DNA from 4 places in the Agrobacterium larrymoorei genome. Region 1 is predicted to be linked to each of the others. Evidence: predicted binding sites of a transcription regulator. Region 1 holds the regulator's gene; each other region holds the start of a gene.

Region 1 (4,292 bases):
AGCGGGCTTCGGTCCGCTTTTTGTTGTGTGGGTGGTGGATTTTGTTTTCGTGGTGAGAGGATATCTGGGTGGTAAAAGGTCTGGGTTCTATTATCAGACCCGGCGTCCTATTTTTGCTATGGACGCGATAAAATGAAACCCCTCACTTGCAATTTCTAACACTTAGCTGGCGCTAAGGTGTTGAAATTGCTTTCTCTCCCACCCCTTCGGCGGGCTCAGGATGCTGGGGGAGAGATAACCTGCCGCACCCTTGCGGCGTTTTCTTTTTGATGGCGTTGAAACGGTGCCGCCTTTTCCTCTCCCCTTGTGGGAGAGGATAGAAAACCTCGATCTTCGCAAGGCGAAATCTTAGGTTTTCTTGGTGAGGGGTTCTCCCTCGCAAACAAAATGTCAAAAATCCCGGCCAGCTTCATGCCAAGCTTCGCCGTTCACGCGGCAGCATCTGCCCGTGGCTTGATCTTCTCATTCTCTCCATCGCCTTGTTCGGGCCATGGCATTTCGGACGGGGCGCAGAAAGCTGCCTCGTTGGGTAGTTTAGTATGTGGCACCTCTCAGCGCCCCGTTCGGCTCTTTCGGCAGAGCCGCAATCCTCTTGCCACGGCTGGCATAACCCGGATGGCAAGGGTTAAAAACCTTGCCGGAGAACCGGTCGGACTTGATCAAGGCCCAACCCTTCCCATCCGGGTGCGATGATGGTTGCCCGCCATCGCCCTGCCAGTTCAGCCACACCTGCCTTCGAGGATGCGGGCGCCGAACATCTCGTACAGCCCGCAGTCCCGATCCGTTCTCCGCAAGGCTCCCACTCGCCAGCACGTTTCGAGTGCTGGCCAGATGGTTGCCTTACGATCCGTCCGTTCACCTTTTCGGGGTGAACGCGGCAGATGCAGCGTCTTCCTGTGTACCGCCTGACTTTCGCTTCTATCTTCATGATCGCGTTCGACCATGAGACGATGAGCTGTCGGTACGCCCGGCGGCGAAATCCTGACGGATGGATCGAAACCCGACAGCCGTTGTTCGCACCGCCGCTTGTCGATCCGGCCAGGTCGGGCATCGGGAGAACTGCGCCAGCCGGTCCGAAACCGACGCCATGTCCTCCTCCCGTTGCCGCCGGGGGGATTGCTGCTCGACCCTGGGAATGGAGAGGCCGCGTAACCTCCTCACCCCCAGCACCGACCCCGCCTCGCCGCAACGCCTTGCGGTGTATCCGCGGCGGGATGAGGGGGAGTGTACGGGTGGTTTTGGGGGTGGGGAAAAATGTTGGGGGGATTTTTTTTTTGAAAAATTCTTTATGCTGGGATTTGTCCCATTACGGGGCGGGTCACTATTGGGCGTGCTGATGCGGCCGTAATTCGGCAACAAGGCTAAGGCACCCACTGCCGTCATCCTCGGGCTTGGCCAGCTGCTGTCCGGTTTAAACTGGGCGGCTAGTTTGGAACGAGAACAGCTGCCCCACCCGTCACCCCGCACTTGATGCGGGGTCCAGCAGACGCGCGTCTGCGCGTCGAAAAAGTCTTTCAGACCAAAGACTTGGTCTGGCTGGATCCCGGATCAAGTCCGGGATGACGGAAGTGGGGCTGCACTTTCGCCACCCCGCAGCAAACGCGGTCAAAGCGTGTCCCAACCGGATTTCAAGGATGGAACTGCAATGCATTCAAAGCCTTGCCGCGCATCCGCACATCCGCACATCCGCACATTTAAACCGGACAGCGGTGGGCTTGACCCGAGGATGACGCGGGTGGGGTGTGCGTTGGTGGGCAGAGGTTACCCCTCACCAAGAAAACCTAGGACTTCGCTTTGCGAAGTCGAGGTTTTCTATCCTCTCCCACAGGGGGAGAGGAAAAGACCGCACCGTTTCTACCCCATCTTCGCGTTTACGATCCAGTAAAAGCGGCGCCGCGGGTTACCTCTCCCCCTGAGCTTGTCGAAGGGGTGGGAGAGGAAGAAAAATCATGATCTTAGCTTTAGCTAAGTCATAGATTTTTCAGGTGAGGGGTTGTGCTTCGACCGCGAACTCGCAAAAGGCAAGTGGTCACGTCCGAGGATGGCGATGGCGGTTGGAATGAGTGCCAAAGACCGCAATCACGCTTCCATCGAATATCCAGCGCCGCGCACCGTGCGGATGACGTCCTGCATGCTGGAGAAGTTGAGGGCTTTGCGGAGGCGGCCGACGTGGACGTCTACGGTGCGTTCGTCGACGTAGATATCGTGGCCCCAGACGCCGTCCAGCAGTTGCGAGCGGGAGAAAACGCGGCCCGGCGAGGTCATGAGGAATTCCAAGAGGCGGAATTCGGTTGGGCCGAGGCGGACTTCGCGGCTTTTGCGGTGGACGCGGTGGGTTTCGCGGTCCAGTTCGATATCGCCGCATTTGAGCACTGAAGACAGCACTTCCGGCTTGGCGCGGCGCAGCATGGCTTTGACGCGAGCCATGAGTTCCGGTGTGGAGAAGGGCTTGACCACATAATCATCCGCGCCGGTGGCCAGTCCGCGAACGCGTTCGCTTTCTTCGCCGCGGGCGGTCAGCATGATGATCGGCAGGCGCTCGGTTTCGGGGCGCATGCGCAGACGGCGGCAAAGCTCGATGCCGGAGACGCCGGGCAGCATCCAGTCGAGGATCAGCAAATCCGGCGTGCGTTCCTGAAGGCGAATTTCCGCCTCATCGCCGCGCGGGATCGTATCGACGTCATAACCTTCGGATTCCAGATTGTAGCGAAGAAGAACGCTAAGGGCCTCTTCATCTTCGACAACTGCAATTTTAGGCACCATTGGCTTCAAACTCCGCCAGTCTTCTCTGGAGCGTCAGTCCCCCCGGACCCATGATGACGCTCCAGCGTGTTGATCCAAGCATCGAGCCTTTCGAAGACCTTCCCGATCTTTCCAAGCCGATGCTGCAAAACTTATTCCGTGACAGCGCCGAGCGTGTTGGAGCTATCGTCCTTCGGGCGCTCGCCTTCCGGCTGGCTGCCGGTCGTCATGTAGTAGATCGTTTCGGCGATGTTGGTGGCGTGATCGCCGACGCGCTCGATGTTCTTGGCGCAGAACAGAAGATGCGTGCAGGTGGTGATGTTGCGCGGATCTTCCATCATGTAGGTCAGGAGCTCGCGGAAGAGCGAGGTGTACATGGCGTCGATTTCCTCATCGCGCTCGCGGATGGCCTGAGCCTTTTCCGCAGAACGGGTGGAGTAGACATCCAGCACTTCTTTCAGCTGCACGAGCGCGAGTTCGGAGAGATGCTCTAGGCCACGGGCGAGCTTGCGCGGAACGCCGGTTCCGGCAACCGCGATCACGCGCTTGGCAGTGTTCTTGCCGAGATCGCCGACGCGCTCCAGATCGGCTGCGATACGCAGCGAACCGATGATTTCGCGAAGGTCGGCAGCCATGGGCTGGCGCTTTGCGATGGTGACGATGGCCTTATCGCCGATTTCACGCTCGGCATGATCGAGGATCGTGTCGTCGGAGATGACTTTCTGGGCAAGAGCCGCATCGGAATTGACCAGCGCACGCACGGCATCGGCGCACATCTGTTCGGCCAGACCGCCCATTTCAGCGATACGGCGGGTGAGGAACTTCAGCTCTTCATCATAGGCTGACATGATATGGGAATTTGTCATGTTCGAATTCTCCGGTTTCGAAACGCCTTGCCGCAAGCCCACCTTCTGGGCTCGAGCGGCTGGCGCGGTGTGATGACGTCACTCGTGGCTGATCAGCCGAAGCGACCCATGATGTAATCCTGGGTGCGCTGGTCATCCGGGTTGGTGAACATCTTGTCCGTATCGTTCTCTTCCACCAGGTGGCCGAGGTGGAACATGGCCGTGCGCTGCGAAACGCGGGCGGCCTGCTGCATGGAGTGCGTGACGATGACGATGGTATAGTTGGCGCGAAGCTCGTGAATGAGCTCTTCCACCTTGGCCGTCGCAATCGGGTCGAGTGCCGAGCAGGGCTCGTCCATGAGGATGACTTCCGGCGAAACGGCAACGGCGCGTGCGATGCACAGACGCTGCTGCTGACCGCCGGAGAGACCCGTGCCGGATTCGTGCAGGCGATCCTTGGCTTCGTTCCAGAGACCAGCCTTCTGCAGGCTCTGCTCCACGATCTGGTCCATATCCGCCTTGTTGCGGGCGAGACCGTGGATCCGCGGGCCGTAGGCGATGTTTTCGTAGATGGACTTCGGGAACGGGTTCGGCTTCTGGAACACCATGCCGACGCGGGCGCGAAGTTCCACGACGTCGATGGACGGATCGTAGATATCGTCCTGATCCAGCGTGATCTTGCCGGTGACGCGGCAGCCATCGATG
Region 2 (4,292 bases), 1.3 Mb from region 1:
TAACTCCCATTTACCATAACAGGGTAAACAAGCGGTTATTGCAAGGGCTTCTTCATTTGCTCCCACCTGACTTGACGAGGCAAGAGGTTGTCGGGATTGCTTCAGGCCCCCTGCAACGTCAGAACCGCACGCCATGCATAGCCACGCGCAATCGGTTCGAATTCCAGGCTTGCATTGTGGCTTCCAGCCAGCGTTTCCAGAACGTAACGCATGTTTGCGCGCGGCGTGACGTGGAACTTCGTCAGCCATGCCTGAAGCATGTTGCGGAACCAGACCGGCAGATTCTCCTGCTGGCCGAAATCCACGATGTGCAGCGAGCCGCCCGGCGCAAGCGAGAGGAGGGCGCGTTCGATGGCTTTTTCCCACTCCGGGATCATCGAGACCGCATAGGAGATCATGATGCGATCGAAGCCTTCGCTGCGGCCGAATTCGCTGAGCTTGAAGGTTGTCGCATCTGATACGCGCAGCGTGGGGCGTTCACGCTTGCCAGTAAAATTCTCGCTGGCAGTGGTCAGCATTTCGGCGGAGATATCGAGACCATAGAGTCTGGCGGAAGGAAAGTGGCGCGCTGCGAGCAGCAGATTGCGACCTGTGCCGCAGCCCACTTCCAAAAGGCTTCCGCCTTGCGGCACGTCAAGCTTCTCGATGGTCCGGTCCCGCCCGAGCAGGTAGTATTTGCGGGTGATATCGTAAATGTGTCGCTGGTGGCGATACATCTTGTCCATCAGGCCAGCGTGATGGGCATCGTTGAGGCTGACGCTGTCTCCGATGATCTTCATGCCAGAGCCCTCTGATAGATGTGGAAGCCGCCGTAAATAGCCGAGCGGTCCTGTGCGTTCAGCTCCCGCGAACGTTCTTCGAGGTAGGACCACTGCGCCCCGATATCCGGCGAGAGGCGCCCTTCGATGACGCTTTTTTCCGCAGCCGTGCGGAAGATGACGCGGGCTTCCGGGACCGCAGTGCGGGTGATCTGCGCCCATAATTCGTTGAGCTGGGTATCGGTCATCCAGTCCTGCGCGTCGAGCAACACGTAGCGATCCACCGAGGATGCGGCTTTGGAGGCGAGAAGCTCCGTGAACGTGGCGTGATGAACGGCGACGCGGGCGGCGTTCTGGCGGATTGCGGGATAGTAATCCGTCTTCAGGTAATCGGGCAGGGCGCCCTCATGGTCATCCGGATACCGCCGCGCAAAGGCCTGCCATGCAAAGTAGTTTTCCTTCAGCGGAAAATCGCAGGCGAGTTTTTCGAGCCGCTGGCGCAGAACCGGAGCGATTGTGTTGCCGTCCGAGAGGCTCGCAAGCTCGTCATACTGCTTGGGCGGAATGCCAAGGCCGAAGAGCGAGCTTTTGCGTTTGGTCAGCCAGCGGATCATCGGCTTGTCGAAGAGGGGGGCGACCTTCTCATCGAAAAAGCGGCGCTGATCTTCGATGGAGCGTGCCTGCGCCATGTCCTGGAGTTTTACGCCGTGCAGACGGGCCAGCACATGGCCTGCGCCAATGAAGCGACCAAGCAGGCCGGTGCGATAAATATTACGGTTGAACACAGAGATGCGACGACGGCCCGTCATGCTGCGCTTCGACCAGTAAGCGCGCGTCTGCTCATCGAGGTGCGGCGCGATGAAGCGGTCATAGCCATCGGCATTGGAGCGCACATTCGCGCGTCCGAACTGGCGCACGACATCGCCATGGTTCGGCAGATGGCGAAAAGCGGCAAGTTTCAGCTTGTTCAGCGCGATGTGGTGGGGATTGAGATCGACCACATCGATGCTTTTCGGATTGCGCGAAAGGTATGCCAGTACGTTGCAGCCGCCGGAGCCGATGGTGACGATGCTATGGCCTTCCCGCAGCTCCATGGCCTGCATGTCGACATCGGGATCTTCCCAGATTTGCGGATAAACGAGGCCGGAAAACAGCACGCCAAACAGCCGCTCGGACAGCCCGCTGGTGGACAATGCCTTGTGCTGGAGAAGAGCGTCCTTGAGCTTGGCGTTCTTGCTGAAGCCGGTCTTGGGTGCGGCACTCGTCATATGATTCCACCTCTCGTTCGGGTGACAGGCGTTTAGCGCCGGGACGCAACAGTTTGATGACGGGGGTGTGATAAGGGTTGCTGTGTCGTGCCGTAGTCTTGACGTTGCCACACCCACCACCCTCATGCTGAGGTGCCCCGCAGGGGCCTCGAAGCATCCGACCACAAGCTCGAGTATGCGGCCCGCAACCCTCGCCCTTCGAGGCTCCGGCTTCGCCTGCGCACCTCAGGATGAGGGTAGCTAATGTCGTCGCTATCAAATATCCCGGCCAGCTTCATTCCAAGCTTCGCCGTTCACGCGGCAGCACCTGCCCGTGGCTTGATCTTCTCATTCTTGTCCATTGCCCCTTCAGGCCATGGCATTCCGGACGGGGCACTGAAAGCTGCCTCGTTTGGTAGTTTAGTATATGGCACCTCTCAGCGCCCCGTTCAGCGGTTTATGCTCGTGAACTCGGCCATTCTGCAGTGGTAGAAAACATGGTGTTCGTCTGACGCCTTAGTCTCGTCCCCGCCGGTTAGCCGGTCAGGGCGAAGCGCCGCCGGTGCTTCGTGTGGCTTGCCGCCGGACGTGAAGCACCGAAACCATGCCTTCCACCACCTTGCATGCTGCGCAAGCAAACCCGGCGCACTGACTGGGACTGGAGCAAACGAACGGTCCGACGTTCACATGCTCCTCCCTTGTCGCCGGAGGTGGCCATTCTCACGAACCCCGATTGAGAGACTTTGCGTCGTCTTCTCCCAACCAGCGCCGACCCCGCCTCGCCGCAACGCCTTGCGGTGTATCCGCGACGGGATGGGGGGAGTGTACGGGTGGTTTTGGGGGTGGGGAAAAATGTTGGGGGGATTATTTTTTGGTTTTTTAGAAAAATTCGTGGTGCTGGGGTTGGGGCGGGTCACTATGTGGGCGTGCTGATGCAGCCGTAATTCGGCAACAAGGCTAAGGCACCCACTGCCGTCATCCTCGGGCTTGACCCGAGGATCCACGTACTTCAACGAAATCAAGTGGTTGTGGATCCTCGGGTCAGGCCCGAGGATGACGGAGGGTGGGTTGTGCGTTGGTGGGGCAAAGGTTACCCCTCACCAAGAAAACCTAGGACTTCGCTTTGCGAAGTCGAGGTTTTCTATCCTCTCCCACAGGGGGAGAGGAAAATGTGCCGCACCGTTTCGCTGTTTCTCAAGCTTTCTTGAGAGTAGGAACGGTGCCTCGGGTTACCACTACCCTTGTGGGAGAGGAAGAAAAATCATGATCTTAGCTTTAGCTAAGTCATAGATTTTTCAGGTGAGGGGTTCCGCTCCGAAGTCAATTAGACTCTCGCACCCAGGCTCAAGGCGGAGGGAGTGCCGTTACTGGCGCAGGACGTGGAGCATGCCTTTGCGTTTGGCGTCGTAGTAGTAGCCGCGGGCGTAGAGGCGGACGGCGCCGTCGCGGTCGTTTTCGGCGACTTTCCAGGCGCCGCTGAGGTATTTGACCGCGTATTTGAGGTTTGTTTCGGCGTCGAAGAGGCCGTTGGCCGGGCCGTTGAAGCCCATGGAGCGGGCGGTGGCGTGCTTGATCTGCATGAGGCCGAAGTGGCCGCCATTATAGGCTGCCGGATTATAGCGGCTTTCGCGCATGACCACGCGGTGCACCAGATCTTCCGGTACATGATACATGGTCGCGTATTTGGAGATGAGGCCGCTGAGTTTTTCGCGACCGACAGGCTGCGGACCCTCTGGTGCGGTCGTCAGGCCCTCGCGGGTGCTGATGGCGGCGAGTGCTGCGTTTTGTGGCGCCGATGCATAGGCGAGCATGGTGCCTTCCGGTTTGCGCAGAGGCACGATGGTCTGTTCACGCACCATTTCTTCCGTCAACTGCACTGGCGCCGAGGAAGGCGTACCGGGTGGTGGCGGCGCTGGCGGGAAGCTGCCCTTGACGGCAACGACCTGCGGCAAGGATGCGGTGCCCGATGTGTTGGCGGCAGCGTGAAGGCCAGCGGCGCTGGTTGTCGTCATCGCGGTTGCGGCAACCGGTGTTGCGCCGAGCGATGCATCGGTGGTGACGGAAGCGATCTGTTGGGTTTCGGGCTGCTGCGTCTGCGCGGAAATGGCTGCTGCGGCGGCGATTTCTGCTGCCGGGGGCAAAGCCACGCGACCGCCCTTGACGGCTGCGGCAGAGGGAAGAGGCGTTACGGCGGCGTTGGAAGCAACTTCGACCGGAGCGCCGGTTGGGCCGGCTGCGGGAGTTGCTGCTGTCGCTGCGACCGCCTGCTGTGTCTGCGGCTGGGCGG
Region 3 (4,292 bases), 320 kb from region 1:
GCACGGCCTTCGCCTTCGTTCTATGCTTCTTTGCATCCACCAATCTTGTCGGCGCCGGTATCGTCCGTTTCGTCGTGCGACGCGTGATGGAGTTGATGCGGGCATTTCCCGAGATCGTCGTCGCGGGTCTTCTAACCGCCATTCTTTCGCTGGGGCCCATCGCAGCCATTGTCGCGATCACCATCCACACCGTCGGGGCTTTGGGAAAACTGTTCTTCGAAGTGGTGGAGAATGCCGACATGAAACCCGACGAGGGCTTGCGCGCATCGGGAGCGAACTGGATCGAGCGTGTGCGCTTCGCAATCGTGCCGCAAGTTCTGCCGAATTTCGTGTCCTACGCACTGCTTCGTGCCGAAATCAATGTGCGGGCATCCACAATCATCGGGGCAGTCGGTGGCGGCGGTATCGGTGAGGTCTTCCGCCTCTCCATCGGTCGCGATCACGCTGCCAAGACCTATGCCATCATCATCCTGCTGTTGGTCACCATTATCGCCGTCGACCAGTTTTCCGCCTGGGCGCGCCGGAAGCTGATTGGGCAGCAATCCTTCGAATTCGGTAGAGGAGCCGCGTGATGTCTTCCAGTTACGTGATCAACGGTGCCGACCGCGAACGCCTGCTTTCGCAATATCCTCACGTTTTCCAGCGCAGCTTTTTGCAGCGTTATGGTCTGCTGATCGCGCTTGGCGCGGTGTTTTCCTATCTTGTCATCTGCTTTTTCGCCTTCAATGTCGGCCCCGCCTTCATGCAGGGGCGCTGGGACCGCGCCTCCAGCTACATTCAGGACTGGTACTCATGGCGCGCGCAGCCGCGCCTGCGGTTCGACAATGGCAAAGTCACGCCGCAATGGACGAGCCGAGGCCAATATCCGGCGCACGCGAAGATCGACTGGCTCCAGCCACTTCCGGATGGTGGTTACAGCGTGATCTATGGCGATCTCACCAATCGGATCGATATCACGCCGACACGGGCGGATGTCTATGTCGATGGAAAATCCTATCCTGTCACGATCACCCCGGATGCCGTGACCGCACCCGCAGGCGTGCCACCTCAAATTCGTCAGGATGGCAGCAAGGTTATCGTCGAGTACGGTTTTGCCGGTCAGGCCGAAATTCGCACCGGCCAGCTTTATGTCCAGCGCCGCTTCCTAGGATGGGCCAATTTCCTGTTCGATACGGATTCCAAATTCTGGGGCCGTAGCTATCCCGGGCTCGCAGCGCTGGCGCTCTGGGGCGAGCGTCTCGATCCCCAGCAGTCCAATATCTCCGCAATGACCAATGACTTTCTGAACAACAAGGTCTGGCAGCACGCGGATATTCTCTCCAAGCTGTTACAGACGCTGGTGATGGCATTTGTCGGGACGTTGCTTGGAACTCTCTTCGCCTTCCCTCTGGCTTTCATCGCGGCACGCAACATAACGCGCAGCCGCCTCGCCAACTGGGGCATGAAGCGCGCCTTCGATTTCCTCCGCTCTATCGATATGCTGATCTGGGCGCTGTTCTTCACCCGCAGCTTCGGCCCGGGACCAATCCCCGGGATCGCCGCGATTTTCTTCACCGATACGGGCGCTCTCGGTAAAGTTTACGCGGAGGCTCTCGAAAATGTGGATGACAAGCAGCGCGAGGGCGTGAAGTCCGTCGGCGCGTCGCCTGCAATCGTAAACCGCTACGGCGTCATTCCTCAGGTCCTGCCGGTCTTCATCTCGCAGTCGCTTTATTTCTGGGAAAGCAATACGCGCTCAGCCACCATCATCGGCGCCGTGGGTGCTGGCGGTATCGGCCTCAAGCTGCTCGAAGCCATGGGCACCAATCAGGACTGGGACAAGGTCGCCTATATGGTGCTTCTCATCCTCATCGTCGTCTTCCTGTTCGACAATATGTCAAACGCCATCCGCTCTCGCCTGATCGGAAAATTGCATCATTAGAGCGTCTTTTCATGATGTTCATTTGCCGGATATCATCATTCTGTCACGGAAAAGGTCTACCTCGCACTTCTGATCTTGCGGGGCCGAGACGAGTCGTCTCAAATGCTCCTCAACCGTTCCCGTGACATTCGAAAGTGCGACACTGTGCGCTACGCAATCTATTTCACTCCCGCCGAAAGCGATTCCCTCACACAGAAGGCATCGCACTGGCTGGGTCGAAACGCGTTTTCGGATCAGGCCTATAGCAACTACGCATCCTTTGCGGAGATGACTGCCGAGCCACGTCGTTATGGCTTTCATGCGACGCTAAAGGCTCCCTTCGAACTTTCTCCCGACTATAGCGAAGCGGACCTCATCGATGCGCTGACACGATTCACCGCGTCCCGTCCGGCATTCGACATACCCGAGATCGTTATCGGCTCGCTTGGACCCTTCTTCGCATTGGTTCCCGCTTCGACATATCAGCCGCTTCAGGACTTTGCCGCTGACGTCGTGGAGTATTTCGAGCCATTCCGCGCGCCCTTGTCGGAGAGCGACATAGCGCGCCGGAAACCGCAGAACCTCAGCGACAGCCAGCGGCGTAATCTCACGACGTGGGGCTATCCGCATGTGATGGATGATTTCCGCTTTCACATGACACTGACAGGCCCGGTCGAAGAGAGCCAGAGCGAGCGGGCGGCCAGCATTCTCGCGCAGACATTTTCCGATTTCACTCAACGCCCGCTCACCATTTCCGGCCTCGGCCTGTTCGTGGAGAAAGCGCGCGGCGATGCATTTACCGTTCACACATGGCAGCCTCTTGGCTGACAACGATATGAAAGATGTCCGATATGTCCGAACATGTTCTATCCAATGCAAAAATTGTTCTTGAGAATGAAATTCTCGAAGGCTCCGTTCTTCTCCGTGACGGCCTGATTGCCGATATCAGCGAAGGTCAGACCCGCAGTGGCGAGGACTTCGAAGGCGACTATCTCATCCCCGGTCTGGTCGAACTTCACACCGACCATCTGGAACAGCATTACTCTCCCCGCCCGGGTGTGACCTGGGACAAGATCGCCGCTATTCAGGCGCACGACGCTCAGGTCGCATCTTCCGGAATCACCACCGTTTTCGATTGCCTTCGTCTGGGCTCGGACGAGGACGGTGGCTTTGAGCGCGGCGAGATGCGTGACATGGCGGACGCCATAGAAAAGGCCCAGCGGGAAAACCGCCTGCGTGCAGACCATCTTCTTCACCTGCGCTGCGAAGTTGCCTCTGCCGATGTGCTTGAGCATTTCGAGGATTTCGAGACCGATCCGCATGTGAAGCTGATCTCGCTGATGGACCATTCCCCGGGCCAGCGCCAGTTTCAGACGATGGATCAGTACATCATGTTCTATCAAAAGAAGCGGGGCCTCAGCGACGAGGTCTTCAAAGCCTTCGTTGACCGCCGCGTCGCTGCATCGCAGAAATATTCCGACAAGCATCGAAACTATCTCGCAGCACGCTGTACCGAGCGTGGCATCACGGTTGCGAGTCATGACGATGCGACGGAGGCACATGTTGGGGAAGCGATTGGTCACGGAGTTAGGCTTGCGGAGTTTCCGACGAGCATCGAGGCGGCCAAGGCGTCGCATAGCGCGGGCATGAGCGTTCTGATGGGGGCGCCGAACATCGTGCGGGGCAAGTCGCATTCGGGGAATATAGCAGCGCGTGATCTGGCCGAACTTGGCGTTCTCGACGTGCTGTCTTCGGATTACGTTCCCTTCAGCCTGCTTTACGCGCCATTTCTGTTGGCGGACCAGGTCGAGGGCATCTCCTTGCCACGGGCCTTGTCGATGGTGACGTCGACGCCTGCTTCGACGGTCGGCTTGAGCGACCGTGGTCGTATCGCCGCTGGCCTGCGGGGAGATCTGGTGCGCGTACACCGTGAGGCAGGTGTTCCCGTCGTGCGCAGTGTCTGGCGTCAGGGTGTTCGTGTTGCATGAGTGCCGACGAAACTGACTCTAGCCCGAACACCTCCTCTACACTCGGCACGATGATCGTCGTGGTTGGCCCAAGCGGTGCGGGCAAGGATACGCTGATCGACTATGCGCTTGAGCGTATCGGCAAGCACCCTCGCCTTCACCACGTCCGCCGCGTCATTACACGCAGCAGCGATGCTGGCGGGGAACTGCATGAGGGCGTGGATGACGCCGAGTTCGAGCGCAGGCGGTTGTCGGGTGCGTTCTGCGTGTCGTGGAGCGCCCACGGCCTGAGCTACGGCATCCCCGCCTCAGCGAAAGATGCAACGGAGCGTGGCGCAATCCTGATCGCCAATGGCTCCCGCTTAGCGCTTGCTGATTTCCGGGAGATTTTCTTAAAGCTGCTGGTGATCAATGTGATTGCGCGC
Region 4 (4,292 bases), 850 kb from region 1:
TTTTCGAATGGTATATTGCCGCGCTGAGAAAAACGCTTCCTCATGATCTCTTGATATTGAAAATCGCTTTGGGTCTTTTTTTGCTTCTCGTCATTCTTGCGACAGTGGATGAGTTCGTTTTAGGGCGAGATTGAGCTCCGCCCTTCTGGGCTGAATTTACCCCCGCCCAATCACCAAATGCACCGCATTCTCCCCACGCACCGTCTCCCGACACCGATACCCAAGCTCCGGCAAATCCAGCCCATCGAACAAATTCTCACCCTTGCCCAACAGCACCGGGCTCTGCGCCAGATGCAGCTCATCGATCAGTTGCGCCTGCAAATATTGTCGGATCACCGAGACGCCACCGCCCAGCCGCACATCCCTTTCCCCGGCCACGGCCTTTGCCGCATCCAGCGCTTCCTCGATGCCGCCGGTGATGAAGTGGAATGTCGTTCCGCCCTTCATATCGAAGGAGGCGCGCGGGTGGTTGGTCAGCACGAAAACGGGAACGTGGTACGGCGGCTCGTCGCCCCACCAGCCTTTCCACTCCTCATCCGGCCACTCTCCGCGCACCGGGCCGAACATGTTGCGACCCAGAATCCAGGCGCCTAGGTTCTCAAAGCCTTTGGAAGCGAAGCTTTCGTCCACGCCGGTCGATCCGCCATCCTGACCGAACATTTTGCGGAAGGTGCGCGTTTCGAACGCCCACTGGTGCAGCGTCTTGCCATTCACGCCAAGCGGGTTCTCAAGACTCTGGTCCGGGCCAGCGCCATATCCATCCAGTGAAATCGAAAAACTGCGAACAACGAGCCGCGACATAAAAAGCCTCCTCATCTTGTAAGAGAAAGCTATCAGAGTTTGCGGCGCTTACAATTCCTGACCGAGATTGACGGCTGTCGGAATTTCCTTTGCAGGCTCGCTTTCCTTCTCGCTGCCGCCGCCCAGAAGATGCGCGGCAATCAGCTCGCCATGAAATTTCGCAAGCTCATAGCAATAGGTGATTTCGCGTTTTTCCGCAGACCAGTATGCATCCGGCCTACCGCAGCTGCGTGCCGTCAGCTTCACCTCGCCCTTCAGGCCATAGGCGCTAAAGCCGCGGGCGATCAGGTCGAGAACCTTGGATTCCTTTACCATCGTTGCATAGATGTCGAGGAAGGGATCGCGCGCAGGCTCGTAATTGGTGATGAATTTTGTGGTGCCGGGCGTCTTCACATGCGGCTTCAGAACCTCATTCCACCGCGCAACAGCCTGCGGATAGGCGGTTTCGCAGGACTTCCAGTCGGCCTTGGGCAGCCCCATCATCTCCGCCAGATCGCCATAGCCTTCCGCATCCTTGCCAACCATCAGGCAGGCCATCTGCCTGTCACGCTCGGTATTGGGCACCAGCACGGAGTGAAGCGGCGCATTATGGTCCGGCAGTTGATCCGCCCCGCGTGCCAGATACCAGCTGTCCGTAGCGTTCACGATTGCCGTGTCCAGCCACTCCTCATTGGCTTCCAGCATCATGGTTGCCGCAAGCTCATCCGCAGAATCCTTGCCGCCATCAGAAGCTGGCAGCGAAAAGTCGGAAATCAGCATCTGCGCTGCTTCGTGATAAACGCCGAAAATGGCGTTGCCGATGACGAAATTCACAGTCTGCTGCAATTGCTCGTCGGAAAGATCATCCAGCGCCGGGGCAACTTGCGCATGCGCAGCAGGTGAAACGAGAGATAGAACGGCGACCGGTAAAACGGTCCAAAACCTGCGCAGCATTTACGTCAACTTTCCAGAACGAGACGCAAGATTGATTGCTAAAGTAAACGGCACAAGCAATGGGCTGGTTGCCTCGTCATATAAGAAACGCGTGGAAAGAGACGCGTTTCACAGCCATAGCGGCAAAGAAGCAACGCAAATAAGGCAGCGCTCCGAACCGAGCGCATCCGTATCATTCCGGTATTGAAGCGGAACCGTTCTGAAACACCCCGCTTCAATTTTAAGCAATATCCTAAGCCGCTCTCAACCTCCGCCTGCCATGATGGGTCCAAACAAAATGGAGGCATCCGTGACAGGAAACATGACGATGAGCAATCGCGGCGCAGGCCGCAGCAAGACGCGCATTTATGGAAAGGTTCAGTATTTCAGCCAGTCTGTCCAAGGCCGCGTCGTAGACCTTTCCGCAACCGGCATGGCGCTGGAGATGGACGGCCCCTTCGCCGCCGCAAAGGGCAGCCGCGTGAAAGTACAGAGCGAGGATCTGGGCTTCATCGAAGGCACGGTGCAATGGCAACACGCCAACCGGCTCGGCCTCAGCCTGCAGCTTTCCACCAACACGCTCGCTCAGCTTTCATCCTATTTCCGATTCTTCCATGAGGAGGTGAAGCCCACACTGGCGGGCTAACCTGGACACGATAGCCGCGCAGAATTTTTATCGTCCGGTTCAAAAAAGCGGGACAAGTCAGACGGCTGTCATTTTGGTGATGGACTCCTCTGCAATTCATTCTACCCTGCCCAGCGTCTTTACGGGCAGTTGAATTCATTCGGGGAGTTTCCATGTCTTCGCTTATCGGCCTTCACCCAATCACGCGTCGTTCTCTTCTTAGTGGCTTCGCAGCCACCTCCGCGCTGGTCATGCTGCATCCATTTGCTGCGCGCGCTCAAGGCAACCAGGCGCATCTGCGCATCATGGAAACCACGGATATTCACGTCCACGTCTTCCCTTACGATTATTACGCCGACAAGCCGAACGACACGCTGGGTCTTGCCCGCACCGCGTCCATCATCGACAGCATCCGTGCCGAAGCCGGAAACTCCATGCTGGTAGACAATGGCGATTTCCTTCAGGGCAACCCGCTGGGGGATTACATCGCCTATGAGCGCGGCATGAAGGCGGGCGACAAGCACCCGGTCATCAATGCCATGAACGTGCTGGGTTACGATTGCGGCACGCTCGGCAATCACGAGTTCAATTACGGGCTCGATTTCATGTTCAACACGCTGGGCGGCGCGAATTTCCCTTACGTCTGCGCCAACCTGACCAAGGGCGAACTCGCGTCCGATCCGAAGAAGGACGATCTCTTCTTCAAGCCCTACGTGATCCTGGACAAGCAGATCAAGGACGGCTCTGGCGCCAGCAGCCCGATCAAGATCGGCATCATAGGCTTCGTCCCGCCGCAGATCATGATGTGGGATGCCAAGAACCTCGAAGGCAAGGCCCAGACGCGCGATATAGTCGATGCCGCCAAGGCCTGGGTGCCGATCATCAAGGAACAGGGCGCGGATATCATCATTGCGCTGTCCCACTCCGGCATCGATGGCAAGGGCCAGAGCGACCGCATGGAAAACGCCTCGCTTTATCTGGCAGGCGTCGAAGGCATCGACGCCGTCTTCACCGGCCACCAGCATCTGGTCTTCCCCGGCCCGAAAACCTGGGATGGCATAGAAGGTGCGGATCCCGTCAAGGGCACGCTGATGGGCAAGCCCGCCGTCATGGCCGGTTTCTGGGGCTCACATATGGGCCTCATCGATCTGCTGCTCGAAAAGGACGGCAAGAGCTGGAAGATCGTGGACTTCACCACCGAAGCCCGCCCCATCTACCACCGAGACGACAACAAGAAGATCGTTGCCGATGTGAAGGACAAGCCGGAAGTCATCGCCGCCGCAAAGACGGATCACGAGGCAGCGCTGGCCTATGTCCGCCGCCCCGTCGGCAAGACCTCCGCGCCGCTCTACTCCTATTTCGCACTGGTCGCGGATGACCCCTCCGTCCAGATCGTGTCCAACGCGCAGACCTGGTACATCAAGGATATGCTGAAGGACGGCCAGTATAAGGACTTGCCCGTTCTTTCCGCAGCAGCCCCCTTCAAGGCCGGCGGTCGCGGCGGTGCGGATTACTACACCGATGTCCCCGCCGGTGACATTGCCATCAAGAATGTCGCGGACCTCTATCTCTATCCAAACACCGTGCAGGCCGTTCTTATCAACGGCGCGCAGGTTAAGGACTGGCTGGAAATGTCGGCAGGCATGTTCAACACGGTCAAGGCCGGTTCAAAGGACGCGCCGCTGCTCAACAACGACTTCCCGTCCTATAATTACGATGTCATCGATGGCGTGACCTACCAGATCGACGTCTCGCAACCGGCGAAGTTCGATAAGGACGGCAAGGCGGTGAACCCGAACAGCAACCGCATCGTCAACCTGCAATTCCAGGGCAAGCCGATCGATCCGGAACAGAAATTCGTTGTCGCGACGAACAATTACCGCGCCAGCGGCGGTGGCAAGTTCCCCGCCATCGGCTCCGACAAAATCATCTTCGTCGCCCCAGATACCAACCG

The links. The regulator PhoB, encoded in region 1, activates phosphate uptake and scavenging genes when phosphate is short. The targets are predictions, from matches to a motif close to TGTCATNNANCTGTCAT.
Region 2: a site for PhoB is predicted at 2,072-2,088, ahead of CFBP5473_RS05415 (BtaA family protein). Genes of this name have one in related genera too.
Region 3: a site for PhoB is predicted at 1,952-1,968, ahead of CFBP5473_RS00920 (DUF1045 domain-containing protein). Genes of this name have one in related genera too.
Region 4: a site for PhoB is predicted at 2,415-2,431, ahead of CFBP5473_RS09545 (bifunctional 2',3'-cyclic-nucleotide 2'-phosphodiesterase/3'-nucleotidase). Genes of this name have one in related genera too.

What each region holds. Positions count from the first base shown of each region.
Region 1 is NZ_CP039691.1:2,834,546-2,838,837, forward strand. It holds gene phoB (phosphate regulon transcriptional regulator PhoB) at 2,080-2,763, opposite strand; gene phoU (phosphate signaling complex protein PhoU) at 2,895-3,608, opposite strand; gene pstB (phosphate ABC transporter ATP-binding protein PstB) at 3,701-4,292, opposite strand, start outside.
Region 2 is NZ_CP039691.1:1,154,121-1,158,412, forward strand. It holds gene CFBP5473_RS05410 (class I SAM-dependent methyltransferase) at 102-779, opposite strand; gene CFBP5473_RS05415 (BtaA family protein) at 776-2,026, opposite strand; gene CFBP5473_RS05420 (lytic transglycosylase domain-containing protein) at 3,370-4,292, opposite strand, start outside.
Region 3 is NZ_CP039691.1:187,449-191,740, forward strand. It holds gene phnE (phosphonate ABC transporter, permease protein PhnE) at 1-572, shown strand, start outside; gene phnE (phosphonate ABC transporter, permease protein PhnE) at 572-1,921, shown strand; gene CFBP5473_RS00920 (DUF1045 domain-containing protein) at 2,024-2,728, shown strand; gene CFBP5473_RS00925 (alpha-D-ribose 1-methylphosphonate 5-triphosphate diphosphatase) at 2,752-3,888, shown strand; gene phnN (phosphonate metabolism protein/1,5-bisphosphokinase (PRPP-forming) PhnN) at 3,885-4,292, shown strand, end outside.
Region 4 is NZ_CP039691.1:1,985,221-1,989,512, forward strand. It holds gene CFBP5473_RS09530 (dihydrofolate reductase family protein) at 157-801, opposite strand; gene CFBP5473_RS09535 (DUF4344 domain-containing metallopeptidase) at 850-1,734, opposite strand; gene CFBP5473_RS09540 (PilZ domain-containing protein) at 2,042-2,359, shown strand; gene CFBP5473_RS09545 (bifunctional 2',3'-cyclic-nucleotide 2'-phosphodiesterase/3'-nucleotidase) at 2,512-4,292, shown strand, end outside.